Regions from separate parts of the Streptomyces sp. NPDC051172 genome, predicted to be linked through region 1. Evidence: predicted binding sites of a transcription regulator. Region 1 holds the regulator's gene; each other region holds the start of a gene.
What was found. The regulator HrcA, encoded in region 1, represses chaperone genes, less so after heat shock. The targets are predictions, from matches to a motif close to TTNGCACTCNGNNNNNCNGAGTGCNAA.
Positions count from the first base shown of each region.

Region 2: a site for HrcA is predicted at 4,102-4,128, ahead of groES (co-chaperone GroES). Genes of this name have one in related genera too.
Region 3: a site for HrcA is predicted at 7,093-7,119, ahead of groL (chaperonin GroEL). Genes of this name have one in related genera too.

Region 1 is NZ_JBFBBE010000059.1:22,836-33,005, reverse strand. It holds gene dnaJ (molecular chaperone DnaJ) at 15-1,151, opposite strand; gene hrcA (heat-inducible transcriptional repressor HrcA) at 1,152-2,168, opposite strand; gene AB0N07_RS30220 (MBL fold metallo-hydrolase) at 2,322-3,050, shown strand; gene AB0N07_RS30215 (DUF3097 domain-containing protein) at 3,085-3,900, shown strand; gene AB0N07_RS30210 (Uma2 family endonuclease) at 3,878-4,456, opposite strand; gene hemW (radical SAM family heme chaperone HemW) at 4,556-5,788, opposite strand; gene AB0N07_RS30200 (ATP-binding SpoIIE family protein phosphatase) at 5,820-7,835, opposite strand; gene AB0N07_RS30195 (HAMP domain-containing protein) at 7,938-10,170, shown strand, end outside.
Region 2 is NZ_JBFBBE010000020.1:29,769-39,938, reverse strand. It holds gene AB0N07_RS14800 (YciI family protein) at 1-43, shown strand, start outside; gene AB0N07_RS14795 (sigma-70 family RNA polymerase sigma factor) at 159-1,364, shown strand; gene AB0N07_RS14790 (class I SAM-dependent methyltransferase) at 1,365-2,528, opposite strand; gene AB0N07_RS14785 (polysaccharide deacetylase family protein) at 2,618-3,550, shown strand; partial or broken gene AB0N07_RS14780 (polysaccharide deacetylase) at 3,547-3,941, shown strand; gene groES (co-chaperone GroES) at 4,275-4,583, shown strand; gene groL (chaperonin GroEL) at 4,741-6,366, shown strand; gene AB0N07_RS14765 (ester cyclase) at 6,430-7,137, opposite strand; gene AB0N07_RS14760 (SDR family oxidoreductase) at 7,223-7,996, opposite strand; gene AB0N07_RS14755 (MOSC domain-containing protein) at 8,093-8,761, opposite strand; gene AB0N07_RS14750 (LysR family transcriptional regulator) at 8,842-9,741, shown strand; gene AB0N07_RS14745 (WhiB family transcriptional regulator) at 9,822-10,148, opposite strand.
Region 3 is NZ_JBFBBE010000010.1:2,279-12,448, forward strand. It holds gene AB0N07_RS07955 (helix-turn-helix domain-containing protein) at 183-1,706, shown strand; gene AB0N07_RS07960 (hypothetical protein) at 1,785-2,354, shown strand; gene AB0N07_RS07965 (carboxylesterase family protein) at 2,361-3,881, opposite strand; gene AB0N07_RS07970 (NADH:flavin oxidoreductase) at 4,023-5,138, opposite strand; gene groL (chaperonin GroEL) at 5,307-6,929, opposite strand; gene AB0N07_RS07980 (cold-shock protein) at 7,315-7,521, opposite strand; gene AB0N07_RS07985 (MoaD/ThiS family protein) at 7,974-8,249, opposite strand; gene thrC (threonine synthase) at 8,297-9,586, opposite strand; SAM riboswitch class I at 9,605-9,761, opposite strand; gene AB0N07_RS07995 (glucosyl-3-phosphoglycerate synthase) at 9,930-10,170, shown strand, end outside.

The DNA.
Region 1 (10,170 bases):
CTCCAGCACCACGGTCAGCGGCCGTTGAACGCGTCCTTCAGACGGGAGAACAGGCCCTGCTGCCCCGGCTGGAACTGCCCCGTCGGCCGCTCCTCACCCCGCAGCTTCGCCAGCTCCCGCAGGAGCCGCTCCTGCTCGGGATCCAGCTTGTTCGGGGTCTGGACCTCGACATGCACGATGAGGTCCCCGCGACCGCCGCCGCGCAGATGCGTGACGCCCCGGCCGTGCAGCGGGATCGACTGGCCGGACTGGGTGCCGGGCCGAATGTCGACCTCCTCCAGGCCGTCCAGCGTCTCCAGCGGGACCTTGGTGCCGAGGGCGGCCGCGGTCATCGGGAGGGTGACCGTGCAGTGCAGGTCGTCTCCCCGGCGCTGGAACTGCGCGTGCGGCAGCTCGTGGATCTCGACGTACAGGTCACCGGCGGGACCACCGCCGGGGCCGACCTCGCCCTCGCCCGCGAGCTGGATGCGGGTGCCGTTGTCGACACCGGCCGGGATCTTGACCGTGAGGGTACGGCGGGACCGGACCCGGCCGTCGCCCGCGCACTCCGGGCACGGCGTCGGGACCACGGTGCCGAAGCCCTGGCACTGGGGACACGGCCGCGAGGTCATGACCTGGCCCAGGAAGGACCGCGTCACCTGAGACACCTCACCGCGACCGCGGCACATGTCACACGTCTGGGCGGAGGTGCCCGGCGCCGCGCCCTCACCGTTACAGGTGGAGCAGACGATCGCCGTGTCGACCTGGATGTCCTTCGTGGTGCCGAAGGCCGCCTCGTCGAGCTCGATCTCCAGCCGGATCATCGCGTCCTGGCCGCGGCGGGTGCGCGAGCGCGGGCCGCGCTGCGACGCCGTACCGAAGAACGCGTCCATGATGTCCGAGAAGTTCCCGAAGCCACCGGCCCCGAAGCCGCCCGCGCCTCCGCCGCCCGCCTGCGAGAGCGGGTCGCCGCCGAGGTCGTAGACCTGCTTCTTCTGCGGGTCGGAGAGCACCTCGTAAGCGGCGTTGATCTCCTTGAACCGCTCCTGGGTCTTCGGATCCGGGTTCACGTCCGGGTGCAGCTCGCGAGCGAGCCGCCGGAAGGCCTTCTTGATCTCTTCCTGCGACGCGTCGCGGCGCACGCCGAGAACGGCGTAGTAGTCCGTGGCCACTTACGACTCCGCCAGGATCTGTCCGACGTACCGTGCCACTGCGCGTACCGCTCCCATCGTTCCCGGGTAATCCATGCGGGTCGGTCCGACCACGCCGAGCTTGGCGACTGCCTCGCCGCCCGAACCGTAGCCGACCGACACCACGGACGTGGAGTTGAGTCCCTCATAGGCGTTCTCGTGCCCGATGCGCACCGTCATGCCCGAATCCCCCGCCTCGCCAAGCAACTTGAGGAGCACGACCTGCTCCTCGAGCGCCTCCAGGACGGGGCGGATGGTGAGGGGGAAGTCATGCCCGAAACGGGTCAGATTGGCGGTGCCGCCGATCATCAGCCGTTCCTCGTTCTCCTCGACCAGTGTCTCCAGAAGTGTGGAGAGCACTGTCGAGACCGTACCCCGGTCCTCGACGTCGAAGCCTTCGGGCAGGTCTTCCACGAGCCGCGGGACGTCGGCGAAGCGGCGGCCCGCGACCTTGCTGTTGAGCCGCGCCCGCAGATCCGCGAGCGAGGCCTCTCCGAACGGCGCCGGGCAGTCGACCATGCGCTGCTCGACCCGGCCGGTGTCGGTGATCAGCACGAGCATCACGCGCGCGGGGGCGAGCGAGAGCAGCTCCACGTGCCGCACGGTCGAGCGGGTCAGCGACGGGTACTGCACGACGGCGACCTGCCGGGTGAGCTGCGCGAGCAGCCGAACCGTCCGCGCCACCACGTCGTCGAGGTCCACGGCGCCGTCGAGGAAGTTCTGGATCGCCCGCTTCTCGGGCGCGGACATCGGCTTGACGCCCGCGAGCTTGTCGACGAACAGCCGGTAGCCCTTGTCGGTGGGGATGCGTCCCGCGCTGGTGTGCGGCTGGGCGATGAAACCCTCGTCCTCCAGGGCCGCCATGTCGTTGCGGACCGTCGCCGGAGACACGCCGAGGTTGTGCCGCTCGGTCAGGGCCTTCGACCCGACCGGCTCCTCGGTGCCGACATAGTCCTGGACGATGGCGCGCAATACCTGAAGCCGTCGTTCACTCAGCATCCAGCGCACACCTCCAGCAAGTCGTCCCCTAGGCGCTTCGCCTGGCACTCTGTCCGTCCGAGTGCCAGCCGTTACCGGCCAGTGTACGGCGGTGGGGTACACCCGGGGCAAGGTCGGCCCCTGTTGAAGGGGGCGTACCGCTAGCGTCGCCGTATGACGATGACTTGGGAAGAGCTGGGGTGGGAGCGGCTCGCGGCCGGAGTCGGGCGGTGCCGTCTTCCGGGCTGGGACTGCACGACGGGGCTGGTCGTCCGGGAGGGCACGGCGCTCTTGATCGACGCGGGGTCGAGCCTCGCGGAGGGCGCGCGGTTGCGTGCCGAGGCGCAGGAGCTTGCCGGTCACCGTGTGACTCATCTCGCGCTCACGCATCCCCATTTCGACCACGTCCTCGGGGTGGCGGCGTTCGCGGGCGCGGAGGTGTACGGCGCGGTGGGCATCGACACGGTGCTGGACGGCCGGCATGCGCGCGAGGATCTGCGGGCGGACGCGGTGGGCAACGGACTGGACGCACACCTGGCCGAGGAGGCGGTCGACGCCCTGGTCGCGCCCCGGCATCACGTCTCCGGTGAGTGGACCCTCGACCTGGGCGGAGGCCGGCAGGTGCTGCTGGCGAACGTCGGGCCGGGGCACTCGGCCCACGATCTGGCGGTGCTGGTGCCGGGCTCCCCGGAGGTCGTCTTCTGCGGCGACCTGGTGGAGGAGTCCGGCGAACCGCAGGCCGGTTCCGACGCCGTACCGTCGCAGTGGCCCGCCGCCCTGGACCGGCTCCTCGACCTGGGCGGGGAGGACGCACTGTACGTGCCCGGTCACGGAGCGGTGGTGGATGCGGGGTTCGTGCGGAGACAGCGGGACGAGCTGGCGGCACGTTTCGGCGTGTCGTAGCCGCTGTCCGACGACTTCTCCTATCGTCACTCGAATGCGCCAGTACTCCGCCGATCTGACCCCGCCGTGGAAGAAGTCCAAGCCCGTTCCGGAGGTCGCGGCCGAGCCCGGTCTGGTGGTCGAGGAACCCGGCACCGGTTTCTGCGGCGCGGTGATCCGCTGCGAGGCGGGCACGGTGACCCTGGAGGACCGCTTCGGCAAGCACCGGGTGTTCCCGCTGGAGCCGCGGGGGTTTCTGCTGGAGGGGCGGGTGGTGACGCTCGTACGGCCTTCGGGTGCCGCTCCTGTACGGCCCACCCGTACCGCTTCCGGATCGGTCGCCGTCCCCGGCGCACGCGCGCGGGTGGCTCGCGCTGGGCGGATCTACGTGGAGGGCCGGCACGACGCCGAGCTGGTCGAGAAGGTCTGGGGCGACGATCTGCGCATCGAGGGCGTGGTCGTGGAGTACCTGGAGGGCGTGGACGACCTGCCGTCGATCGTCGAGGAGTTCGCACCCGGTCCGGACGCGCGGCTGGGGGTCCTGGTGGACCACCTGGTGCCGGGCACGAAGGAGTGGCGGATCGCGGAGGCGGTGACGAGCGAGCACGCGCTGGTGGTGGGTCACCCGTACATCGACATCTGGGAGGCGGTGAAGCCGTCGTCGCTGGGGATCGCCGGGTGGCCGCGGGTGCCGCACGGGCAGGACTGGAAGACAGGGGTCTGCCGGGCGCTGGGATGGCCGTCGGAGAACACCGGGGCGGTGTGGCAGGCGATCCTGAAGCGGGTGGGTTCCTACAAGGACCTGGAGCCGGAGCTGCTGGGGCGGGTGGAGGAGCTGATCGACTTCGTCACGGGTAGCGGTGGGGCCTGACGTTGGTGAACGTTCCGAACTCGCTGGTTTGCAGCTCGACACCCAGGACATCCAGCATCAGCGGCCGGCCGAACTTCTCGATGTACTGTGCCCGGTAGTTGGCGTCCTCGCCCTTTCCTTCGGGCTTCGTGAACAGAACGCACTGCGCCATGATCGGATCGATGACGAGATAGGCGGGCACGTTGCCTGCGGCATAGATCGAACGCTTGACGGCGTAGTCGCGGTGCACGCTGTTCTTGGAAACGACCTCGACAACCATCGTGATCAGTTGGCACGGCAGCAGACGCCCCGAATCGGGCAGGACGTCACGCGCCACGACTACGAGGTCCGGAACCGGCTCACTCGCCTCGTCGACGAGGTCCACATCCTGGGTCTGGAGCGGATACCAGCGATCCAACGGAATCTGTCGCTCCGTCAGCAACACGATCAGGTTGTGCACCAGATCAGGGCTGGCCATCATCACGATTTCCCCCCGCAGAAGCTCCGCTTTGAGCCCGTCAGGCGGCTCAAAACCCTCGAAGAACTCTGCGACTCCACGTTCGTCCACAGCGGTCATCTCCGTGGCCTCTACATTCGCCGCATGCTGTCAGCGGCAGCCTACGAACCAGGTTAGGGGCCGAACCGGCGTCCGGCCGTGATTCACCCGCCCGAGTGATCAATCCACCAGGTCCCTGACCACCGCATCTGCCAGCAACCGCCCCCGCAAGGTCAGCACAGCCCGCCCCTCCCGGTATGGCCCGCCCTCCAACAGCCCCTCCCCCAACGCCCGCCGCGACGCCGCCAGCCCCTCCTCCCGGAGCAGCGACAGCGGCACTCCCTCCCGCAACCTCAGCTCCAGCAGGATCCGCTCCACCCGCCGGTCCTCCTCCGACAGCAGCTCGCGCCCGGCGCCCGGCGACCGCCCCTCCGCCAGCGCCGCCGCGTACGCGCCTGGATGCTTGACGTTCCACCACCGCACCCCGCCCACGTGCGAGTGGGCCCCGGGGCCCGCGCCCCACCAGTCGGCGCCGCGCCAGTACAGCTCGTTGTGCAGGCAGCGGGCCGCCTCGGAGGTGGCCCAGTTGGAGACCTCGTACCAGTCGAAGCCGGCCGCCGACATCACCTCGTCGGCGATCAGGTAGCGGTCCGCGTGGACGTCGTCGTCCGTCATCGGGACCTCGCCCCGGCGGATGCGACGCGCCAGCTGCGTGCCCTCCTCGACGATCAACGCATAGGCGCTGATGTGGTCCGGGCCCGCCCCGAGCGCCGCCTCCAGCGACGCCCGCCAGTCGTCGTCCGACTCGCCCGGTGTGCCATAGATCAGGTCCAGGTTGACGTGCTCGAAGCCGGCCGCTCGGGCCTCCGCGACGCAGTCCTCCGGGCGCCCCGGCGTGTGCGTACGGTCCAGGACCTTCAGCACATGCTGCTTCGCGCTCTGCATGCCGAAGGAGACGCGGTTGAAGCCGCCCTGCCGGAGCACGGACAGATACTCCGGGTCCACCGACTCCGGGTTCGCCTCCGTCGTCACCTCCGCGTCCGCCGCCAGGCCGAACTCGTCGCGGATCGCAGACAGCATCCGTACGAGATCACCGGCGGCCAGCAGGGTCGGCGTACCGCCGCCCACGAAGACCGTGCGGACCTCGCGCGGGTCGTCGCCGAGGACCTTCCGCGCCAGGCGGATCTCGTCGATCAGGGTGTCCGCGTAGTTGTCACGGGAGGCGAGGACGCCGCCCGTGCCGCGCAGCTCGGTGGCGGTGTAGGTGTTGAAGTCGCAGTAGCCGCAGCGGGTAGCGCAGTACGGGACGTGCAGATAGAAGCCGAGGGGGCGGTCGGGGGCCCCGGTGAGCGCGGATGCGGGGAGTGCGCCGTCGGCGGGGACCGGCTCGCCGTCGGGGAGTGCGGAAGGCATGCCTTCCATTGTCCAGCACCGTACGAAATGCTCACTCCGCCTGCAGCACCAGCAGCGCCAGGTCGTCCTCCGGCGGGCGCCCGCCGAACTCGTGGACCAGCCTGCGGATGCGTTCCGCGATCAGCTCGGCGCTCAGGCCGGCGCAGCCGGAGAGGGCGGCCGCGAGGCCGTCGGCGTCGTCGAACATGTCGGAGCCGGAGCGGCGCTCGGTCACGCCGTCCGTGACGCACAGGAGGCTGTCGCCGGTGCGGAGCTCGAAGGTCTCGCTGGTGTACCTCTCGTCCTCGACGACCCCGAGCAGGGTCTGCGGGCGGGCGGCCGTACGGACGCTTCCGTCGGGGCCGAGGAGCAGCGGGAGCGGGTGGCCCGCGGAGGCGAGCGTGCAGCGGATGCCGCCGTCGAAGGGGGCCAGCTCGCCGTAGAGGAGGGACAGGAAGCGGGTCTGCGGGCCGTCGCCGGGGGCGGGCGGCCGTACCAAAGCCCGGGCGGCGGCGTCCGCGGCCTCCGTCGCGTCGTCCAGGAGGAGGCGGTTGAGGCGGTCCAGGACGTCGGCGACGCGGTAGCCCTCGCGCGCGAGCAGGCGCAGCCAGGGGCGGGCCAGGCCGATGACGACGGCGGCCTCGGGGCCCTTGCCCTGGACGTCACCGACGGCGAAGCACCAGCGGCCGTCGCCGGCCGGGAAGAGGTCGTAGAAGTCGCCGCTGGGGCCGCCCTTGTCGCACGGTTCGTAGACGAGGGCGCTGCGTACGCCGGGGATCTCGGCGACGGCTGCGGGCAGCAGGCCGCGCTGCAGGACCTGGCTGATGGTGGCCTGGCGGGCGTACTGGCGGGCCGCGCCGATGGCGAGCGCCACCCGGCGGCTGAGGTCCTCGACGAGCCCGGTGACCTCGTCGGGGAAGCGCAGCAGCCCGGCGCGTCCGATGACGAGCGTGCCGAGCGGCCGGCCGCCCGCGATCAGACGGTAGGCGAGCGCCGCGCCGTGCTCGTCGCGCACATCGAGCGCCTCGCCGGGCCACGGGTACACGACCGGCCCGGACTTCCCCCACTCCCGGCTGCTCCCCCACTCCCGGCTCCGCTCGAGCGGGGGCGCCCCCATGGCGGGCGGGACGCTCATCGCCTCCGGCGGATGCGGCGGGTCCTTCTCCAGGGCGCGGCGCAGTTCCTCGATGCGGTTCTCGCTGCAGTGCCAGACGCGGGCCAGGCGGGGCCCGGCGCCGCCGGTGCCGTCGGCCCAGCCCCCGCGGCCCATGGCCTCGTCCTCCAGCCACACCGCGCACCAGTCGGCGAGCCGCGGCACGATCAGCTGTCCGGCGAGTGCGGCGACCAGGTTCTCGTCGAGCTGCCCGGCCAGCAGATCGGACGCCTCGGCGAGGAAGGACAGGGCACCTCGGTGCAGCCAGTCCCGGTCGCGCTCGGCGCGCTGCGGGTCGGGCGCCAGTATCTCGGCGGCGCGCAGCCCGCGTTCCAGTGCCTGCCGGCCGGCGTGCGCCTCCGGCTCGCCCGGGGCCGGGCTGCGCTCGGCGGGCAGCCGCGCCCACACCGTCTTGGTGCCCCGGCGGAAGGTGACGCCCCAGGACTCGGCGAGCGTGGCGACCAGGCGCAGTCCGCGGCCGTACTCCGGTGTCCCGTGCGGCACTTCGGCCGTCTCGTAGGGCCCTTCGGCGTCGGAGTCGCGGGGTGCCCGGGAGGGGTGGTGGTCGGAGACCTCCACGACGAGCGCGCCGGGCGCCTCCTCCAGACGGCACTCCACCTCGACCTCGGTGCCCGCGTGCACGACGGCGTTGGTGACGAGTTCGCTGACGACGAGCACGGCGTCGTCGGCGAGCCGGTCGGTGAGGCGTTCGGCGCCGGGCAAGCCGGCCTCCGTCCAGTCGGCGACCGCGGCGCGGACGAGAGCGCGGGCGGAACCCGGCGCGAGGGGACTGCCGGGCAGGGTCGTGTACGCCTGCGCACGCGGGTCCACCCTTCCGTGCTCGGTCGCGTGCAGGTGTGCAGGCGCATCGCAAGCGCAGGAAGCGGTCTCCCGTTGCGTCGGAATGGCCCCCATGGACAGCTCCCCGAGCAGTTCGGACGAATACGCCTCAGTCGATGCCGACAGAGTGACAGACTGACCCCGCCCATAAGCGCCGAGTTACCGAAGTGGGCCGCCATGAGTGAGAACAGTGCTACGCGTGTGCTCGAAGACGGTCAAAAACCGGAACAACTCCGAGCATCCGAGCTGCGCCCGCTGCTCGCCGCGATGACCGCCGCCCGGGACGGCGACTTCACGAAGGTTCCGGAGACGGGCCACGGGATCGTGGCCGAGCTGACGGCCGTGTTCAACCAGATCATGGACCGCAACACGCACTTCAACGGGGAAGTGCAGCGCGTGAAGCGGGAGTTGGTACGGCACGGACGGCTCGACGAGCGGGTCACGGCGAGCCCCGGGCAGGGCGCCTGGACCTCCCGGGTCAACGATGTGAACCAGCTCCTCGACGCCCTGGTGGCCCCGGCGGCGAACGCCACGCGGGTGCTGGACGCGGTGGCCGGCGGTGACCTGACCCAGCGGGTCGACCTGCACGACGGCAACCGGCAGCTGCGCGGTGATCTGCGGCGGCTGGGCCGGGCCGTGAACAAGATGGTCGACCAGCTCTCCCTGTTCACCGGCGAGGTGACCCGGGTCGCGCGCGAGGTGGGCACCGAGGGGCGGCTCGGCGGGCGGGCCAAGGTGACGGGTCTGTCCGGCAGTTGGCGGGACGTGACCGAGGCCGTCAACACGATGGCCTCCCGGCTGACCGCGCAGGTGCGTGACATCGCCCTGGTGACGACGGCGGTGGCCCGCGGCGACCTGACCCGTACGGTCACGGTTGAGGCGACCGGTGAGCTGCTCGAACTGAAGCTGACCGTGAACACAATGGTCGACCAGCTGTCCGCCTTCGCCGACGAGGTGACCCGTGTGGCCCGGGAGGTCGGCACCGAGGGCCAGCTGGGCGGGCGGGCCCAGGTGCGGGGCGTCAGCGGGGTCTGGAAGGACCTGACCGACAACGTCAACTTCATGGCCTCGAACCTGACTTCGCAGGTCCGCAACATCGCCCAGGTGACGACCGCCGTCGCCAACGGCGACCTGAGCCAGAAGATCACGGTCGACGCGCAGGGCGAGATCCTGGAACTGAAGTCGACCATCAACACCATGGTGGACCAGCTCTCCGCCTTCGCCGACGAGGTCACCCGCGTGGCCCGCGAGGTCGGCACCGAGGGCAACCTCGGCGGCCGTGCCCAGGTGCGGGGCGTCTCCGGCGTCTGGAAGGACCTCACGGACAACGTCAACTTCATGGCGGACAACCTCACTTCGCAGGTCCGCAACATCGCCCTCGTCTCGACCGCGGTGGCCCAGGGCGACCTCGGCAAGAAGATCACCGTCGAGGCGAAGGGCGAGATCCTGGAGCTGAAGTCCACGATCAACACCATGGTGGACCAGCTCTCCGCCTTCGCCGACGAGGTCACCCGCGTGGCCCGCGAGGTCGGCACCGAGGGAAACCTCGGCGGACAGGCGCAGGTGCGGGGTGTGTCGGGCGTCTGGAAGGACCTGACGGACAACGTCAACTTCATGGCCCTGAACCTGACCTCACAGGTCCGCAACATCGCCCAGGTGACGACCGCCGTCGCCAACGGCGACCTCTCCAAGAAGATCACCGTCGACGCCCGCGGCGAGATCCTGGAGCTGAAGGACACCGTCAACACGATGGTGGAGCAGCTGCGCGCCTTCGCCGACGAGGTGACGAGGGTGGCCCGCGAGGTCGGCACCGACGGCCGGCTCGGCGGCCGCGCCCAGGTGCTCGGGGTGTCCGGTGTGTGGCGGGACCTGACCGACAACGTCAACTACATGGCGGACAACCTCACTTCACAGGTGCGGAACATCGCCCAGGTGACGACCGCCGTCGCCAACGGCGACCTCTCCAAGAAGATCGACGTGGACGCCCGCGGCGAGATCCTGGAGCTGAAGACCGCCATCAACACGATGGTCGACACGCTCTCCTCCTTCTCCTCCGAGGTCACCCGCGTGGCCCGCGAGGTCGGATCCGAGGGCCAACTCGGCGGCCAGGCGAGGGTCGAGGGCGTCTACGGCACCTGGAAGCGCCTGACGACGAACGTGAACGAGCTGGCGTCGAACCTGACCACCCAGGTCCGCGCGATCGCCGAGGTCGCCTCCGCCGTGGCCCAGGGCGACATGTCCCGCTCCATCACCGTGGAGACCCAGGGCGAGGTCGCCGAGCTGAAGGACAACATCAACCTGATGGTGGCCAACCTCCGCGAGACCACCCGCGCGAAGGACTGGCTGGAGTCCAACCTGGCCCGCCTGGCCGCGCTGATGCAGGGCCACCGCGACCTGATGGAGGTCGCCG
Region 2 (10,170 bases), on a different contig from region 1:
CTGGACGGTCACCTGCGAGGTCCGGGAGATCATGGAGGGCTGAGCCGCTTCCTTGGCTGCGGGGACGTACGGGTGTCGAATGGGGGGTTGTGACCTCACAGCCCCCCACCACCGATGCCCGCTCCTGCGTGGAGACGGTCGTGGAGACCGTCTTCCGCATGGAGTCGCCGCGCATCATCGCAGGTGTCACCCGTGTCGTCCGGGACGTCGGCATCGCCGAGGAGCTCGCGCAGGACGCGCTGGTCGCCGCGCTGGAGCAGTGGCCGCGCGACGGCGTTCCCGACAACCCGGGCGCCTGGCTCACGGCCGTCGAGCGGCGCCGGGCCGTGGACCTGGTCCGCCGCCGGGAGAACTACGCCCGCAAGCTGACCGAGATCGGCCGGGACCTGTCGGAGACCGCACCGCCCCAGGAGCCCGCCGACCCCGAGGACATCGACGACGACCTGCTGAGGCTCGTCTTCACCACCTGTCACCCGGTGCTGTCCGCGGAGGCCCGCACCGCCCTCACCCTGCGCCTGCTCGGCGGTCTGACCACGCCGGAGATCGCCCGCGCCTTCCTCGTCCCGGAGCCCACGGTCGCCCAGCGCATCGTCCGCGCCAAGAAGACCCTCGCCACCAGGAACATCGCCTTCGAGGTGCCCTACGGCCCCGAACGCGAGGCCCGGCTCGGCTCCGTCCTCGACGTCATCTACCTGATCTTCAACGAGGGTTACGCCGCCACGGCCCTCGACGACTGGCTGCGCCCCGCACTGTGCGAGGATGCGCTGCGCCTGGCCCGCGTGCTGTCCGCTCTGATGCCCAAGGAGCCCGAGGTGCACGCCCTGACCTCCCTCCTGGAGTTCCAGGCGTCCCGTGCGGCCGCCCGCACCGGCCCCGACGGGGAACCCGTCCTCCTCAAGGACCAGAACCGCCGCCGCTGGAACCGCATGCTCATCGCCCGCGGCATCACGGCTCTCCACCGCGCCGACGCCACTGCCACCGGCGCCCCGGGCCCCTACGCCCTGCAGGCCGCCATCGCCGCCTGCCACGCGCACGCGTACACCTACGAGGAGACCGACTGGAAGAGCATCGCGACGCTGTACGGCCTGCTCGCCGCCCGCGCCCCGTCCCCCGTCGTCGAACTCAACCGCGCGGTCGCCGTCTCCATGGCGGAGGGACCGGCGCAGGGGCTGGCGATCGTCGACGCCCTGGCCGCCGAACCCACCCTGCGCGACTACCACCTGCTGCCCAGCGTGCGCGGCGACCTGCTGGCACGGCTGGGGCGTACGGCCGAGGCGCGCGAGGAGTTCGTACGGGCGGCGGGACTTGCGCGCAACGAGCGGGAGCGGGAGCTGCTGCTGCGCCGTGCGGCCGATCCGTCCTGATCAGGCGGAGTGCCCGAGCAGCATGGTCGGCGCCCCCGCCACCCGGGTCAGGAACACGGTGGCCGAGCCCGGTCCCTGGGGCTTGACCTTCTTCCGCAACTCCTCCGGCTCCACCGCCGACCCCCGCTTCTTCACGGTCAGCGTCCCGACCCCGCGCTCCCGCAGCAGTGCCTTCAACTTCTTGACGTTGAACGGGAGTTGATCGGTGATCTCGTACGAGGCTGCATACGGCGTCGGCCGCAACTCGTCGGCGGTGACGTACGCGATGGTCGCGTCGACCAGCCCGCCGTCCAGCTGCTCGGCCACCTCGGCGACCAGATGGGCCCGGATGACGGCGCCGTCCGGCTCGTACAAGTACCGTCCGACGGGCCGGACTCGGGGGTCCGGCAGGCTCTTCCCGAGCAGCGTGCGCGGCCCCGGCAGCAGTGTCGCCCGCACCGCCCCCGGGTCCGTCCCGAACCACAGCACGGCTTCTTTCACATCCCCGCCGTCCGAGATCCACTCGGCCTCGGCGTCGGCGGGCACGGCCTCGTGCGGAATGCCGGGTGCGACCTTGAGCGCGGCGGCGCGGGACGCCTTGCGGGCGGCCTCGACGGCCCACGACAGGGGTGGCGAGTAGGCCTCCGGGTCGAAGATGCGGCCGCGCCCGCCGCGCCGGGCCGGGTCGACGAACACGGCGTCGTAGCCGGCCGTGTCCACCTCCGTGACGTCCGCCTCGCGCACCTCGATCAGCTCGGCCAGCCCGAGCGCGTCGGCGTTCGCGCGCGCCACGGCCGCCGTCGCCGGATCCCGGTCCACGGCCAGCACCCGGATCCCGGCCCGGGCCAGGGCGATGGCATCGCCGCCGATCCCGCAGCACAGGTCGGCGAGCGAGGTGACCCCCAGCGCCTTCAGCCGCTCGGCCCGGTAGGCGGCGACACTCGCCCGGGTCGACTGCTCCACCCCGTTCGGCGTGAAGAACATCCGCTCCGCGTCCTCGGTGCCGAACTTGGCCGCCGCCCGCTGCCGCAGCCGCGCCTGCCCGAGCGCCGCCGACACCAGCTCGGCGGGATGTTCGCGGCGCAGCCGGGTGGCGACGGCGAGCTCGTCGGCAGGGGCGGTGCCGCGCACCTCGTCGAGGAGAGCGCGGCCTTCGGGGGTGAGCAGGTCGGCGAGGTCGTTCACCGGCCCATTGTGGGCCAGTCGGGGGACGGTACGCCTCCGGCCGCGTGGCGGGCCGGGATCCGGACGGTGGCCTGCGATGATCCGGCACCATGCGAGCAGTAGTACAAAACGATAAAAATCGCGCTTATGGGGTGACGTGGGTCCGCGGTGGAATCGCCGTGCTCGCCGTCGCGGCCATCGCCTCGGGCTGCGCCCAGTTCGGCGGCCCGCCGGTGCACCCGGCCCCCGGCCAGGAGCCGCCCCTGCACGCGCCCCCGGCCCGCGCCCTCGACTCGTACGCCACGAAGCTGCGCTCCGCGTACCTCGCCCGCGCCGCCGCTGCGCGCCACTGGGACCTGGCAGGGGTCCCGCTGACGGCTCCGCCACCGCCCGCGGGGAAGCCGAAGATCAGGGCACGCAAGGGCTTCGAGGTGGACGACCAGGAGGAGCTGAACCTGCCGCCCGTCTTCACGACCATCCCGACCAAGCAGAAGGTCGTCTTCCTGACCATCGACGACGGTGCCGAGAAGGACCCGGCGTTCCTGCGGATGATGAGCGACCTGAAGATCCCGTACTCCGCCTTCCTCAGCGACTTCGCGGTGAAGGACGACTACGCCTACTTCCGCCGGATGCAGTCCGAGGGGGTGACCCTCAACAACCACACGCTCACCCACCCCTACCTCCCGGGCCTGTCGTACCGGGAGCAGAAGCACGAGATCTGCGGGATGCAGAAGATCATGAAGAGGCAGTTCGGCAAGGCCCCGACCGTCTTCCGGCCGCCCTTCGGCAACTACAACCAGGACACCCTGGTGGCCGCCAAGTCCTGTGGCATCAGGTACGCGCCCATCTGGGACGAGGAGGTCTTCGTCGACCACTGGGAGTACCGCGAGGACGACATGGACCTGCACCCCGGCGACATCGTCCTCACCCACTTCCGCGGCCGTGACGAGTGGAACGGCACGATGGTCGACGACATGCGCCGCTTCCTGAACAGGGTCACCGCAGAGGGCTATGCGGTCGCCCGCCTGGAGGACTACCTGTGAGCCTTCGGGGCCTGGCGGCCGCCGTCCTGGCGTGCGTGCTCCTCACCGGCTGCGCCCAGTCCGTCGGCCCCATCGAACGGCTGGGCGAGAAAGCGGCCCAGCGCGTCCGGCCGCACGGGCCCACCGGAACACCCCGGCGGCCGTACTGCCGCTGGGGCCTCACGGCCCCGCTGCCGCCCGCCCCGAAGCCGCGCCGGGCGACGCCGAGAAGGACCCCCGCTTCGTCGGCCCGGTCCGTGAACTGCGGCTGCCGGTCGGCATGTTCCTCACGGACGGTGTGGCCGGGCCGGGGTACGGCCACTTCGCCAGGCTCCGCTCGATCGGCGCGAGCATCCAGGACCACACCCCCGACCACCCTGCCCTGAGCGGCCCGCTTACGGCGGCCGGTCGTTTCAGCCCGTCGTGGGGGTCCCCCCGCTCGAGCGAAGCCGAGAGTGGGGGAGTTTGAGGACGAGGCCGTTCAGGCCGATAGCGGGGGCGCGGGGGCGGCAGCCCCCGGGACGCTCACCGAGCCCCCGGTCGACCGAAACCCCGCCGACGCGCCGCGGGCATTGGCACTCCGCTTGACCGAGTGCTAATCACGGTCATAGTCTCGGCTCTGGCACTCCCCACTGGAGAGTGCCAACTACGCGACGGGCAGGTCCGGCACCCGCGACGACGGATCCACCTGGTCGCCACCTCAGACAGTTAACCCCGTGAGATCTCCGAAGGGGGAGGTCGGATCGTGACGACCACCAGCTCCAAGGTTGCCATCAAGCCGCTCGAGGACCGCATCGTGGTCCAGCCGCTCGACGCCGAGCAGACCACCGCCTCTGGCCTGGTCATCCCGGACACTGCCAAGGAGAAGCCCCAGGAGGGCGTCGTCCTGGCCGTGGGCCCGGGCCGCTTCGAGAACGGCGAGCGCCTGCCGCTCGACGTCAAGACCGGCGACATCGTGCTGTACAGCAAGTACGGCGGCACCGAGGTGAAGTACAACGGCGAGGAGTACCTCGTCCTCTCGGCTCGCGACGTGCTCGCGATCATCGAGAAGTAAGGGGGTCTGGGGGTCACCCCCAGAAATCCTGCACCCGCTTCCTTACCGAAGCACATTGCTTGTGAGCTGCGCCCCGGGTTCCCGCGACCTTATGAAGCCGGGCGTCCGGGGCGCAGTTCGTTTCACCCACGTTTTCCGAGAGGGCTGAACCGCTCCCATGGCGAAGATCCTGAAGTTCGACGAGGACGCCCGTCGCGCCCTCGAGCGCGGCGTCAACAAGCTGGCCGACACGGTCAAGGTGACGATCGGCCCCAAGGGCCGCAACGTCGTCATCGACAAGAAGTTCGGCGCGCCCACCATCACCAACGACGGCGTCACCATCGCCCGTGAGGTCGAGGTCGAGGACCCGTACGAGAACCTCGGCGCCCAGCTGGTGAAGGAGGTGGCGACCAAGACCAACGACATCGCGGGTGACGGCACCACCACCGCCACCGTGCTCGCCCAGGCGCTGGTGCGCGAGGGCCTGAAGAACGTCGCCGCCGGTGCCTCCCCGGCGCTGCTGAAGAAGGGCATCGACGCGGCTGTGGCGGCCGTCTCCGAGGACCTCCTCGCCACCGCCCGCCCGATCGACGAGAAGTCCGACATCGCCGCCGTGGCCGCGCTCTCCGCGCAGGACCAGCAGGTCGGCGAGCTCATCGCCGAGGCGATGGACAAGGTCGGCAAGGACGGTGTCATCACCGTCGAGGAGTCCAACACCTTCGGTCTGGAGCTGGACTTCACCGAGGGCATGGCCTTCGACAAGGGCTACCTGTCGCCGTACTTCGTCACGGACCAGGAGCGCATGGAGGCCGTCCTGGAGGACCCCTACATCCTCATCAACCAGGGCAAGATCTCCTCCATTGCCGACCTGCTGCCGCTGCTGGAGAAGGTCATCCAGACCAACTCCTCCAAGCCGCTGCTGATCATCGCCGAGGACGTCGAGGGCGAGGCCCTGTCCACCCTGGTCGTCAACAAGATCCGCGGCACCTTCAACGCCGTCGCGGTGAAGGCCCCGGGCTTCGGCGACCGCCGCAAGGCGATGCTGCAGGACATGGCGGTCCTCACCGGCGCCACCGTCATCTCCGAGGAGGTCGGCCTCAAGCTCGACCAGGTCGGCCTGGACGTGCTCGGCTCCGCCCGCCGCGTCACGGTCACCAAGGACGACACCACCCTCGTCGACGGTGCCGGCAACTCCGAGGACGTCGTCGGCCGCGTCGCCCAGATCAAGGCCGAGATCGAGAACACGGACTCCGACTGGGACCGCGAGAAGCTCCAGGAGCGCCTCGCGAAGCTGGCCGGCGGCGTGTGCGTGATCAAGGTCGGCGCCGCCACCGAGGTGGAGCTGAAGGAGAAGAAGCACCGTCTGGAGGACGCCATCTCCGCGACCCGCGCCGCGGTCGAGGAGGGCATCGTCTCCGGTGGTGGCTCCGCGCTGGTGCACGCCGCCAAGGTGCTCGAGGGCTCCCTCGGCAAGACCGGCGACGAGGCCACCGGTGTCGCCGTCGTCCGCCGCGCGGTCGTCGAGCCGCTGCGCTGGATCGCCGAGAACGCGGGCCTGGAGGGCTACGTCATCACCTCCAAGGTGGCCGAGCTCGAGAAGGGCCAGGGCTTCAACGCCGCCACCGGCGAGTACGGCGACCTGGTCAAGGCCGGCGTCATCGACCCGGTCAAGGTCACCCGCTCCGCCCTGGAGAACGCCGCCTCCATCGCCTCCCTCCTGCTGACGACCGAGACCCTGGTCGTCGAGAAGAAGGAAGAGGAAGAGCCGGCCGCCGCGGGCCACGGCCACGGCCACGCCCACTGACCTCGCTCAGTAGCGGTACGAAGGCCCGGCGCCCTTGGGGGTGCCGGGCCTTTCGCCGTCCTGCTACTGCTCCAGCCCCTCCAGCGCGCCGAGTTGCGCCATCAGCCCGAGCCGGTCGTACTGCCACCAGCCCTCGACGATCTTCCCTTCCTCATTGCACCGGAAGAGGGTCGTGCCGGTCATGACGACGTTCTTCCCGGCGGACGGGAGCCCCATGAACTCACCGGTCTGGGTGCCGTGCCAGGTCCACCGGGTGCTCACCCGGTCACCCCGGGAGATCTGGTCCTCGACGTCGAAGGTGAAGTCGAAACCGCTGCGCCACATGCCGATCTCACGCCGCATGGCGTCCATGCCCATGGTGTCCTGCTCGTTGGCGGGATCGTGGTCGTGGTAGTTCTCGGCGATGAGACCGTCGAGCGGCGGCAGCTCACCCTTGGTGGCGATGGTCTCGAAGAACCGCCGCACGTTCGCCGCGTACAACTGCTCGTCGCGCACGACGTCCAGGTCGGTGAAGGTCGGCATCTCGTCGCAGAGAGCCACCATCTCCCGGAAGATCTTGTCGGTCTCGGGCAGGTTGGAGTTCCGCACCGCCTCCTCGTACGAGGGGAACTCCACGATCTCGATGAGGTGGGACGCGTCGGAGTGGTCCTTGCCGACCAGCGCGTGCGTCGCCGTCCGCTTCCCCCTGGTCTGTTCGACCCATGTGTCCATCAGCCGGTTGATGTCGTCGAACCGGCTCGTCTTGCAGTCGATGATCTGAACGAAGGTCATGATCTTGCCTCCGGTCCCCGGAGTCCGGTCGAAACAGCACCATTCTCCCACCGGGGCTCCACGGCGCCCCCCGAGCGCCGGGAGGCTACTGCGGCCCGTACTTCCGACCGGTCCGCGAGGTGATCCCACCCAGCAGACCCCGGGGCGTCACCTTCACGATCCCCATCAGCGCCTTGTAACGGGCGTCCGGAACGGACAGCGACTTCCCCCGCGCCAGGTCCGACAGCGCCGCCGCCACCAGCTTGTCGGCATCGAGCCACATCCATCCGGGGATGTTGTCCGTGCCCATCCCGGCCCGCTGGTGGAACTCGGTCCGCACGAACCCCGGGCACAGCGCCATCAACCGCACCCCGCTGCCCGCCAGGTCCTTCGCCGCCCCCTGCGTGAACTGCACGACCCACGCCTTGGAGGCGCCGTACGTGCCGCGCGGTACGAAGGCGGCCACGGACGCGACGTTGACGACCCCGCCGCGGCCGCGCTCGCGCATCGCCTCCGTCGCCGCCGCAGTGAGGCGCAGCACCGCCTCGCAGTGCACCTTGAGCATCGTCAGCTCGTCGGCCATCGCCACGTCGAGGAAGCGGCCCTTGTTGCCGAAGCCCGCGTTGTTGATCAGCAGGTCGACGGGGTTCTTGCGGTCGGCGAGGCGCGCGGCCACGGCCTCGATGCCCTCGTCCGTGGCGAGGTCGGCGGTGAGCACCTCCGCCTCGATGCCGTGCCGGTCGTGCAGTTCGGTCGCCTGTTCCTGCAACCGCTTGGTGTCGCGGGCGACAAGCACCAGATTGTGCCCGTCGGCCGACAGCCGCCGTGCGAACGCGGCGCCGATGCCCGCGGTCGATCCCGTAATCAGAGCCGTTGTCATGGCCCAAGGGTAGTGACCCGGACTGTGGGAATCCGATCTCTGCACAGGGCCCGACGGTGGTGAAGCACCTGGGAAGACCGTATATCTGACGGTGCGTCAGGATCCGTGCTTCTCCAGGTACAGACGCGCCGCCTCGCGGCCGTCCGGATGCAGCGCCGTACCCGCCGCCAGCAGCCGCGGCAGCAGTTTCCGCTCCGTCGTGACCGCCCGGAACTGCAGCGCCACCGTCACGTCGTGGTCCGGCCGGTGCACGATCTCGACCGGATCGCCGGAGCGGATCTCGCCGGGCTCGATCACCCGCAGGTACGCGCCCGGAGCACCCTTCTGCGTGAACCGCTTCACCCACCCCTTCTCGCCCAGATGGCCCTGGAAGGTGAGGCAGGGGATCCGGCCGGAGGTGACCTCCAGGACGACCTCCGCTCCGATCCGCCAGCGCTCGCCGATCAGTGCGCCCGATATGTCGAGGCCCTCGGTGGTGAGGTTCTCGCCGAACGAGCCGCTCGGCAGCAGTCGCCCCAGCTCGCGCTCCCAGTCGTCGAGGTCCTCGCGCGCGACCGCGTACACCGCCTGGTCGTCGCCCCCGTGGTGGCGCAGTTCGCACACCGCGTCCCCGGCCAGCCCGCTCGCGCCGACCCCCTTGGGCCCGGGCGCCGCCACCCGCACCGGTCCGTCGACCGGCCGCTTGTCGATGCCGGTCACCCCGTCCGGCTGGCCGGTGTACGGCACGGCCTTCGGGCGGCCGAGGTTCACAGACAGTAGTTTCATGCCCGAACAGTAGGTGAAGCCGGATCAAAGCGTCGACGCATTAAGGGGCGCCTGGTCAAAGGATCGCTTATCCTCGAACCGTGATCGAAGCCCGTCATCTGCGCGTTCTGCGCGCCGTCGCCACCACCGGCTCCTTCTCGGCCGCCGGGCGCGAACTGGGCTGTACGCAGCCCGCCGTCAGCCAGCAGATGAAGGCCCTGGAGGCGTCGGTCGGCACGCCGCTGCTCGTCCGCGGCGGGCGCGAGATGCGGCTGACCCAGGCCGGTGAGGCACTGGTGCGGCATGCCTCGGGGATCCTGGCCGGGCTCACGGCGGCGGAGGAGGAGGTCGCCGCCATCGCGGGGCTGCGCGCCGGACGCGTACGGCTCGTCTCGTTCCCGAGCGGCAGCTCGACGCTCGTGCCCACCGCCCTCGCGGCCCTGCGCGCCGCGCACCCCGGCACCCGGGTCTCCTTGGAGGAGGCCGAACCGCCCGCCTCCGTCGAGTTGCTGCGCGAGGGCGACTGCGACGTGGCGCTGGCCTTCCGCTACGAGCGCGCGGCGGGCGCGGAGGAGTGGGACGACCTGGTCGTACGGCCGCTGCTGAGCGACCGGCTCGTCGGGCTCGTGCCCGAGCGGCACCGGCTCGCGCAGGCCTCGGCCGTGGCCATCGGGGACCTCGCGCACGAGCCGTGGATCGCCGGATGCCCGCGCTGCCGCGGACAGTTGGTCGAGGTGTGCGAGAGCGCCGGGTTCACCCCGCGCATCGACTTCGCCACCGACGACTATCCGGCCGTCGTCGGCCTGGTCGGCGCCGGCCTCGGCGTCGCAGTCCTGCCGCAGCTCGCCATCGAGTCGGTACGGCCGCGGCACGCGCGCGTGCTGACGCTGGAGCCGGCGGTGCGGCGGGAGATCGTGGCGCTGACGCTGCCCGACCTGGCCCAGGTGCCCGCGGTCGCGGCGACCCTGGAGCAACTGGCGCGCGCAGCCGCCCGGCAGTGAAGAAGGGCACGCGCGCGTGCCCTTCTCATGGGAGCTCGGGGTCCGGGAGCTCAGGGACCCGGGAACGCAGAAACGTTCCTTCAGTTGTTCGAGACGCCGTCCCCGGCGGTCGCCGCCGCCACCAGCCGGTTCCGTGCCCGCCCCATCAGCTCTTCGCGCTCGTCCTCGGTCAGGCCGCCCCACACGCCGTACGGCTCTCTCACCGCCAGCGCGTGCGCCGCGCACTGCGCGCGCACCGGGCACCTCATGCAGACCTCCTTGGCCGAGTTCTCGCGAGCGCTCCGGGCCGCACCGCGCTCACCCTCCGGATGAAAGAAGAGTGAGCTGTCCACCCCGCGGCAGGCGGCCAGGAGCTGCCAGTCCCACAGGTCCGCGTTCGGTCCGGGAAGGCGGGAGAAATCTGCCATTACGTGACCCCTTGTAGCCGTT
Region 3 (10,170 bases), on a different contig from region 1:
ATCCGGTGCGCCGTGGTCGGTGGCGCGCGAGAACGCCATGACGGCTGCGGGTGGCGCGAAGTATCCGTTGCACGGTGAAGCCGTCCCTCCGGTGCCGGTCCGCACAGCGAGCCTTGTTGTGACCCTGCCAGCGCCTGCCTACTCTGCGACCGGACCGACTTGCGAGTCTCTCGGGGGGCGACATGCACGGTGATCTGCGTGCGGACACGGCGGCTGCCGTACGGATTCGACGGGCCGACGACGTGCTGGACATGCAGCGTGCCGCGCGCACGGGCGGCACCGGGCCGGTGCTTCGCTGGCTGGAGGGCCGCACCAGCGCCACCGCCTTCCTGATGAACCCCGCGGGCACTGCGACCTACCCGGCCCGCGCCCTCCTCGGCGACGCCGAGCGTGGTCTCGCACTGCGCGGGGCACGAGAACTGACCGAGCGGCGGCTGGGATCCGTTGCCATCGACGAGGACGGACTCACCTGCATCGTCCTTCCCCTCGACGGATCGCGGGGCTCCACCGCGCCCCTTCTCGCTGCCGTGGTGCCCAGGCCGGCACCACCTGAACTGCCACTCCTGCTTGCGGATGCCTCATCCGTGCTGAGTCTGAGCTGGCTGGCGGAACACACCCGGCGCCGGCAGCGCCGGCTGAGGATCGCCGAAGCCGGGACGCGTGAAGCAGTCCTGCGCCTGCTGATGAACGGCCATACGTCCACCGCACGCCAGATCGCGGGGGCGCTGCGGCCGGCTCTGCCCGAGGTGGTACGGGTGTACGTCATCGAGGGCCCGCCGAGCGTTCGCGGCCAACTGGCCCGGAAACTGAGCGACATGGCCAAAGGCGCGTGGGTCGTGCCGTGCCCGGTGTACGTCGACCACCTCTTCATGCTTGTGCCCGCTGACGACGCCCCGGCACCGGCCTCGCCCCCCGAACTGGCGGCCCTCTGCTGGATCGGAGAGAGCAGTGCCGTGCCCCTGCGGGACACCGCCACCGGCTACGCGCAGGCCTTCCATGCTCTCGCCGCCGCACGCGGCCGCCCGGAACGGCAGGCCTCGTTCGCGGCCGGCCCCGACCTGGCGCTGACCATCGGGCCCGCCGCGGCGGCCTGGGCCAAGGCCTTCCTCTCACCGATCCGTACCCACCACGCGAGACGGACCCAGGACCCCGACGGCGCGGAACTGCTGGCCACCGCCGCGTCATGGCTCAGCTTCCACTCCCGTGCGACGGCCCACCTGAATATTCACCGCAACACCCTGAGCGCGCGCCTGACATGCATCCAGGAGCTGCTCGGCCTGGATCTTCACCGGCTCTCCGACCAAGCCGCACTGGCACTCGCTCTGCGCAGCGCCACCGCGCAGATCCCGCCCCCGCCGGAGGGCGACGCCGCACGGGCGGCAAAGCCGGTGCCCGTCCTGGACGAGCTGCTGTCACTGCCCCGCGTCGGGGTGTGGGCCCAGCAGCAGTTCCGTCCTGTCACCGGGCCCGACGTCCCGGCATGCATCGCGGAGACCCTCACCACCTGGCTGCGCCTCGACGCACGCATCGGCCCCACGGCGGCCGCGCTGTCCATCTCGGCATCCGCCGTACGCAAGCGCCTGACACGGGCCGAAGCACTGCTCAGCCGCTCGCTCCTACGGTCCCCCAGCGCCATCCATGACCAGTGGCTCGCACTGCGCACTCTCGACCTGGCCGAGCAGACCGAAGCGTCGGCAGCCCGGTGAGCGGCACGCCCGCGCCGGCCAGATCCCCTTCTGCACCCTGGACACCGAAGAGCTCAAGGACTGCGCACACTGATACCTATGAACCATGCCCAACTGACGGCCCTGGGCCGAGCCCTCCGCCTCCTCGGCGAGCACGGCGAAGCCCTCACCGCCGACACCCCCGACGGCAAGCTCCACGAGGTCAAGGCTGACCTGCGCCGCGCTCTGGACCTGCTGGACGAGAGCGTCACCTCCGCCGCGCCCGCCACCCGCTGCCCCGAGCACCCGAACGGCCCGGTCGACGAGAACGCCCACGACCGCTGCCTGCTCTGCGAGACCCGGCGCCGGGCGGCCCGCCGCGCCGAGTTCAACGGCGGCCCCGTACTCCCGCACGCCACCGAGACCGCCCCCTCCCGCTACGGCGCCAGCGCCGACCGCCCGCAGCCCCAGCAGCGCTGGCTCCCGGAGGCGTGGAACGGCCAGACCTGGCACCTGTGCGGCACGCCGAGGCGGGACCGGCGCGAGGCCGAGCTGTATCTGGCCGCTCAGCGCCGCGGGCCCCGCCCCGCGATGGCGTACCGGCTGGTGCACGAGTTCACCGACTACGAGGTGCTGCGTGTCTGGGGCACGCCGGTGAAGGTCGACATCGAGCCGTTGGGAAACCTCTAGCGGCGCCTACTCGAGCAGCGGGAGCGGCGCGAACTCGTACCCCTCCCACAGCCGCCGCGAGGTCTCCTCCGGATACGGCCCGACCTGCTCCTTCGGCCCGGCGTCCAGCACCTGGACCAGGCGCTCCTCCGCCTCGAACGCCGGCCAGCCCGGATCGCCCGACCGCGCGAACGCCGTCCAGGACTCCCGGAAACGGGACGACAGCGCCTCCCCCTCCGCGGTGGCCCCCGTACCCGCGAACAGCAGCTGCCCCAGGTCCGCCTCGAACGTGCCGAACAGCAGCGGAATGTCCAGCCCGTGGCACGCCCCGAGACCGCCCCCGCCGCCAGGGGCCGCCCAGGTCAGCTCGTAGAGGTGAGCGCGACCGCCACCCGCGACCTGTGCCTCGGCCAGGTGCAGTGACGGCATGTTGAACAACCAGTCCGTCTGCACGCGCTCGAACAGCTCACCCGGCGTGGCCTGCGGGAAGGCCGCGCGATACGCCCGCTCCCCGTCCGGCCCCGGCCCGAACGTCCGCAGCGCCCAGCCCGCCTGCTCCTCCCCGATCTCGCCCAGCATCCCGCCGAGCGCGAGAAACAGCCGGAACTCGTCCCGGTTGTGCCCGACGAGCAGGTCGACGTCCTTCCCCGCGCCCGCCCTCAGCGCCTGCCAGGGTGTGCACGGCAGCACCTCGCCGTCGACCACCGGCGAGAAGGGCGTGGCCGTCGGGGCCACCCGCCCCCACCGGTCCGCGTACGACATCATCCGCGCGCTCAACGCCTCGCCCACCGAGGTCAGTTGACGGGGATCGACGGTCGCGAGATCGGCCGCCGTCGGCCGCAGCCCCGCCTCCTCCGCGATGGCGGACGCGATGTCACGGGCCAGCTCGCCGGAGAAGTAGGTCCCCGGCACACTCTGCGCGACCGCCCGCCGGAACAGCCCCCGGGCGCTCGGCATGGCCAGCAGGGAGGCCACCGACCCGGCCCCCGCGGACTCACCGAAGACGGTCACCTGCCCGGGGTCGCCGCCGAACCCCTCGATGTTCTCCCGCACCCACTCCAGCGCCGCCACCTGATCGAGCAGCCCGCGATTGGCAGGCGCCCCCTCGATGAGCGCGAACCCCTCGATCCCGACCCGGTAGTTGAGCGTCACGACGACCAGGTCCCCGTCACGGGCGATGCGTTGGGCGTCGTACCCGGGACTGCCGGAGTGCCCGAGCTTGTAGGCCCCGCCGTAGACCCACACCATCACCGGCCGCAGAGCACCCGAATCCGCCTCGGGCGTCCAGACATTGACGGTGAGCCACTCATCGCCCTCGGGGGCGTTCAGCACCCCCCTGCGCCCCTGGATCCCGGACTCCTGCGGAGGCGGCGGCCCGAACTCGTACGCCTCCCGGGTCCCCTCCCAGGCCCGCACCGGACGCGGCGCCCCGAACCGGTCCTTGCCGACGGGCGGTTCGGCGAACGGAATGCCGCGGAACACCGTCAGCCCGTCCTCAAGGCGCCCACGCACCGCTCCGGCGACGGTACGCACGACAGTGGTCGTCATCATCAACTCCTGGTCTGGATCGCTGCGGGACGCCACATATTTTCGGCCCGTCCGGCATGTGAGGACCAGGCCGGAGGCCGATGGGGGTCTGGGTGCGCAGCCCCCGGGGCCGCGCACCCCCACCGACCCGCACCGCTCCGCTCAGCTCAGCGTCTTCAGCGCACTCGCCGAGTACGGCTCAAGCTCGTCGCTCCGCCCGGCAAGCACCTTCGCCGCCCACTCGGGATCCTGCAGCAACGCCCGCCCGACAGCGACGAAGTCGTACTCCTCCCGCTCCAGCCCGTCCAGCAGATCGTCGATCCCCCGGATCGGCGACCCCTCCCCGGCAAACCCCCGGAGGAAGTCCCCGTCGAGCCCCACCGACCCGACGGTGATGGTCGGCCGCCCCGTCAGCTTCTTCGTCCACCCCGCCAGATTGAGGTCGGAGCCCTCGAACTCCGGCAGCCAGTACCGCCGCGTAGAGGCATGGAACGCATCCACGCCGGCCGCGGCCAGCGGCGCGAGGATGGCCTCCAGCTCCTCCGGCGTCTCGGCAAGACGCGCGTCGTACGCCTCCTGCTTCCACTGCGAGTACCGGAACAGAATCGGGAACTCCGGCGACACCGCCTCCCGCACGGCCGCCACGATCTCCGCCGCGAACTTCGTACGCGCCACGGCGTCGCCGCCGTACGCGTCCGTACGCCGGTTGGTGCCGGCCCACAGGAACTGGTCGAGGAGGTAGCCGTGCGCGCCGTGCAGTTCTATGCCGTCGAAGCCGATGCGCTCGGCGGCGACCGCGGACTCGACGAACGCGCCGATGACGGCGTCGATGTCGGCCTGGGTCATGGGGGTGGCGTCCTCGACGCCGGTGACGCGCAGACCGGAGGGGCCGTGCGAGGGGGCGTCCGGGTAGGGGCCGTCACCCTGGTTGCGGACCGTGCCGATGTGCCACAGCTGCGGAACGATCGTGCCGCCCGCCGCGTGCACCGCCTCGGCGACCTTCTGCCAGCCCGCGAGCTGCTCCTCGCCGTGGAACCGGGGGACGCGGTCGCTGTTGCCGGCGGACTCGTGGCCGACGTAGGTGCCCTCGGTGACGATCAGCCCGACACCGGCGGCGGCCCGGCGGGCGTAGTACGACACCACGTCCTCGCCGGGGACGCCGCCCGGGGAGAACATGCGCGTCATGGGTGCCATGACGATGCGGTTGGGGACGGTCAGGCCGTTGATCGCGGTGGGCCGGGAGAGGATCTCGGCGGCGCGGGAGGGGGCGGTGGTCACGTGGGTGGGCTCCTCGTGCGATGGCTGCATTGACCTACTGGTATGTGCATACGCATTGTTGCACCTACTTAATCAAATTTCCTATGACCTCGAACACGCCCGAGGGCGGCACCCCCTGTTTCCAGGGAGTGCCGCCCTCGGTTGGAACCCGGATCAGCCGGAGGCCGATCAGAAGTCCATGTCACCGCCCGGCATACCGCCACCGGCAGGCGCGGCGGCCTTCTCCGGCTTGTCGGCGATGACGGCCTCGGTGGTGAGGAAGAGCGCGGCGATGGAGGCGGCGTTCTGCAGGGCAGAGCGCGTGACCTTCGCCGGGTCGATGATGCCTTCCTTGACCAGGTCGACGTACTCGCCGGTCGCGGCGTTCAGGCCGTGGCCCGGGGTCAGGTTGCGCACCTTCTCCACCACGACACCGCCCTCGAGGCCGGCGTTGACGGCGATCTGCTTCAGCGGGGCCTCGAGCGCGATGCGCACGGCGTTGGCACCGGTCGCCTCGTCACCCTCCAGGTCCAGCTTCTCGAAGACCGAAGAGGCCTGGATGAGCGCGACGCCACCACCGGCGACGATGCCCTCCTCGACGGCCGCCTTCGCGTTGCGGACGGCGTCCTCGATGCGGTGCTTGCGCTCCTTGAGCTCCACCTCGGTGGCGGCACCGGCCTTGATGACCGCGACACCGCCGGCGAGCTTCGCCAGGCGCTCCTGCAGCTTCTCGCGGTCGTAGTCCGAGTCGCTGTTCTCGATCTCGGCACGGATCTGGTTGACCCGGCCCTGCACCTGCTCCGTGGAGCCGGCGCCGTCGACGATGGTGGTCTCGTCCTTGGTGATGACCACCTTGCGGGCGCGGCCCAGCAGGTCGAGGGAGGTGTTCTCGAGCTTGAGACCGACCTCCTCGGAGATGACCTCGCCGCCGGTGAGGATGGCGATGTCGTTCAGCATCGCCTTGCGGCGGTCGCCGAAGCCGGGGGCCTTGACCGCGACGGACTTGAAGGTGCCGCGGATCTTGTTGACGACCAGGGTCGACAGGGCCTCGCCCTCGACGTCCTCGGCGATGATCAGCAGCGGCTTGCCCGACTGCATGACCTTCTCCAGGAGCGGGAGCAGGTCCTTGACGGAACCGATCTTGGAGTTGGCGATCAGGATGTACGGGTCGTCGAGCGACGCCTCCATCCGCTCCATGTCGGTGGCGAAGTACGCCGAGATGTAGCCCTTGTCGAAGCGCATACCCTCGGTGAGCTCCAGCTCCAGACCGAAGGTCTGGGACTCCTCGACGGTGATGACGCCTTCCTTGCCGACCTTGTCCATGGCCTCGGCGATGAGCTCGCCGATCTGGGTGTCGGCGGCGGAGATGGAGGCCGTGGAAGCGATCTGCTCCTTGGTCTCGACATCCTTGGCCTGCTCGAGCAGGGCACCGGAGACGGCCTCGACGGCCTTCTCGATACCGCGCTTGAGGGCCATCGGGTTGGCGCCGGCGGCTACGTTGCGCAGGCCTTCCTTGACGAGGGCCTGGGCGAGCACGGTCGCCGTGGTCGTACCGTCACCGGCGACGTCGTCCGTCTTCTTGGCGACTTCCTTGACCAGCTCGGCGCCGATCTTCTCGTACGGGTCCTCGAGCTCGATCTCCTTGGCGATGGAGACACCATCGTTGGTGATCGTGGGGGCGCCCCACTTCTTCTCGAGGACGACGTTGCGGCCCTTGGGGCCGAGCGTCACCTTCACGGCGTCCGCGAGCTGGTTCATGCCGCGCTCGAGGCCGCGCCGCGCCTCCTCGTCGAACGCGATGATCTTGGCCATGTGAAGTGGTCCCTCCAGGACTGGGGGTGATTCCTTCGGACCGCGCCCGCGCCCGCGACGGACGGCTCGCCGACCCGTGGGTTCCTTGCCCCACCCGGCCTGCGGGCCTCACCGACCCGGTCCATCTTTGTCACTCTCACCTTCAGAGTGCTAACGCCAATGATTAGCACTCGACCCCCCCGAGTGCAAGGTGTGCCCGCGGAGCGGGCTCGTTGAGGGGTGGTGGTCGGGCGACGAGCGGGCGCAAGCGGCTACCGGGTACCGGGCGGCACCCACGCCGGGACCTGCCCAGGCCCCCCGGGCATGCCGAAGGGCCCGCACCCTGAGGTGCGGGCCCTTCGATCAAGAACAGAAGAACGTCGCTGCAGTTAACCCGGCGCGTGCTTCAGCTGGTCGCCAGACGGACCATGTCCGCCTGCGGCCCCTTCTGGCCCTGCGAGATCTCGAAATCGACCCGCTGGCCCTCTTCCAGGGTGCGGTAGCCGTCCATCTGAATCGCACTGTAGTGGACGAAAACATCCGCACCACCGTCGACCGCGATGAAGCCGTACCCCTTCTCCGCGTTGAACCACTTGACGGTGCCCTGAGCCATGCCTAACTCCCCTATTACTGGCCCTTGCACAGATCCACACTTCGCGGATCCGGGTCAGACCTCACCCCCCACGGTTGGGGGCGTGCGCCGGAACGCGTCGACCGCGGCTGAATGTATCTGTCCAACTGCCGTCTGCAACAGGTCAATCGGACGAGAATTCCGGGCACGACCGGTCGGGACCTTACGGAGAATTCGCCCGAATTCAGGGCAAGTCGGGCCCCATAAATGGAGCATAAGACGCAAAAAACCTGCACACTTTGGCTACTTCTCGCTGCCCGAGAAGCAAGAACTCATATGCACGCGGCAAGCGGAGTCGAGCAGGTTCCCCAACTGTACCGTGCTCAACCATGCAGAATTGCCCCCTCCGCTTCTCTCACGGAGGGGGCAATTCGATGAACTCTTCGTAACCGACATTACCGACGGTAATAAGCGGTCGTCCGACCTGTTTCCGGTCAGCCTCCGGCGACGGCCGGGATGATCGAGACGCCCGCCCCGTCCGGAGTCGCCGTCTCCAGCCCCTGCTCGAACCGCACGTCGTCGTCGTTCACATACACGTTGACGAACCGCCGCAGCTTCCCCTGGTCGTCGAGAACCCGCGCGGCGATCCCGGTGTGGTTCTTCTCCAGATCGGCGATGACCTCGCCGAGGGTCCCACCTTCAGCAGTGACCTCGGCCTGGCCGCCGGTGTAGGTACGCAGGATGGTGGGGATACGAACGTTGACGCTCACGATGAACCTCCGGTCGGGGTGTGGCTTTCAAGGGGCGCGGGGAACGACTACGCGAGGCCGGCCTCACGGAACGACTCCAGGCTGGGGCGAATCGTCGCGGTGAGCCCGGTACCGGCCACCGCGTCCAGCGTCTTCAGACCATCACCGGTGTTGAGGACGACCGTCGTCAGGGCCGGGTCGAGCACGCCGTTCTCGATGAGCTTGCGCGTCACGCCCACGGTCACGCCACCGGCGGTCTCCGCGAAGATCCCCTCGGTCCGGGCGAGCAGCCGAATCGCGTCCACGATCTGCTCGTCATTGACATCCTCCACCGCCCCACCGGTACGCCGGGCGATGTCCAGCACATACGGACCGTCCGCCGGGTTGCCGATGGCCAGCGACTTGGCGATCGTGTTCGGCTTCTGCGGCCGTACGACGTCGTGCCCCGCCTTGTAGGCGACGGAGACAGGGCTGCACCCCTCGGCCTGCGCCCCGAAGATCTTGTAGGGCTTGTCCTCGACGAGCCCGAGCTTGATCAGCTCCTGCAGCCCCTTGTCGATCTTCGTGAGCTGGGAGCCGGAGGCGATCGGCACGACCAGCTGGTCGGGCAGCTGCCAGCCGAGCTGCTCGCAGATCTCGTACGCCAGGGTCTTGGAGCCCTCCGCGTAGTACGGCCGCAGGTTGACGTTGACGAAGCCCCAGCCCTCGCCGGCCGGGTCGCCGATCAGCTCGGAGCAGAAGCGGTTCACGTCGTCGTAGTTGCCCTCGATGCCGACGAGCTCGCCGCCGTAGACCGCGGCCATGACGACCTTGCCCTGCTCCAGGTCGTGCGGAATGAACACGCAGGAACGGAAGCCGGCGCGGGCGGCCGCGGCACCCACCGCACCGGCGAGGTTGCCGGTGGACGAGCAGGACAGGGTGGTGAAGTCGAAGGCGCGGGCGGCCTCGATGGCCTGGGCGACGACCCGGTCCTTGAAGGAGTGCGTCGGGTTGCCGGAGTCGTCCTTCACGAAGAGCTTGCCGGCGTCGACGCCCAGTTCGCGGGCGAGGTTGTCGGCCTTGACGAGCTTGGTCCAACCGGGGTTGATGTTGGGCTTGTCCGCCACGTCCGCCGGGACGGGCAGCAGGGGCGCGTAACGCCAGATGTTCGCGGGACCCGCCTCGATCTGCTTGCGGAGCTCCTCGGTGTCGTAGGCCGAGAAGTCATAGGCGATCTCGAGCGGGCCGAAACACTCCTCGCAGGCGAAGACCGGGCCGAGGGGCACCTGGTGACCGCACTCGCGGCAGGAGAGCGCCGCGGCGGGACCGAGGTCGACGGTCGTGGAGTCGGTGGTGCTTGCAACAGTCTGCGCAGCCATGTGAGGCGAGGCCCTTTCTCCTCATCTTCCTCACGACGCATCTCGCCGTGAGACGGATTTGGCACCTTCCCTAGCCGGGAGCCTCGCGGAACGATCAGCATCGATCGGTACGAGACCGGCTGGAGGGTTGCCGGGGCTTCATCGGGCCGTATCCCTCTGCCCCTCTGGATGAGCGGTATTCGGTTGTTCAACTCGTTCAACGCGGGACGACCCCCGACATGCGATGGTCACCAGCGTTGTTCAAGACTGTAACCGAAGGCCAGGACAGTTGAGATAGTCGTCCGAACCGCGAGATGGATCACGGATCCCACGCTCGCCGAGAGAACGCAGAGGAGCCGCCTACGTGCTGGAAGAAGTCGAGCGCTGGCTGAGCACCCGCTCCTGGTCCCTGACCGACCGCCCTCTCCACCAGATCCTCGCCGCCAAGCAGCGCACGGGTCAGTCGGTCAGCGTGGTGCTGCCCGCGCTCAACGAGGAGGAGACGGTCGGCGACATCGTCGCGATCATCCGTCACGACCTGATGCAGCAGGTCCCGCTCGTCGACGAGATCGTCGTCGTCGACTCCGGGTCCACCGACCGCACGT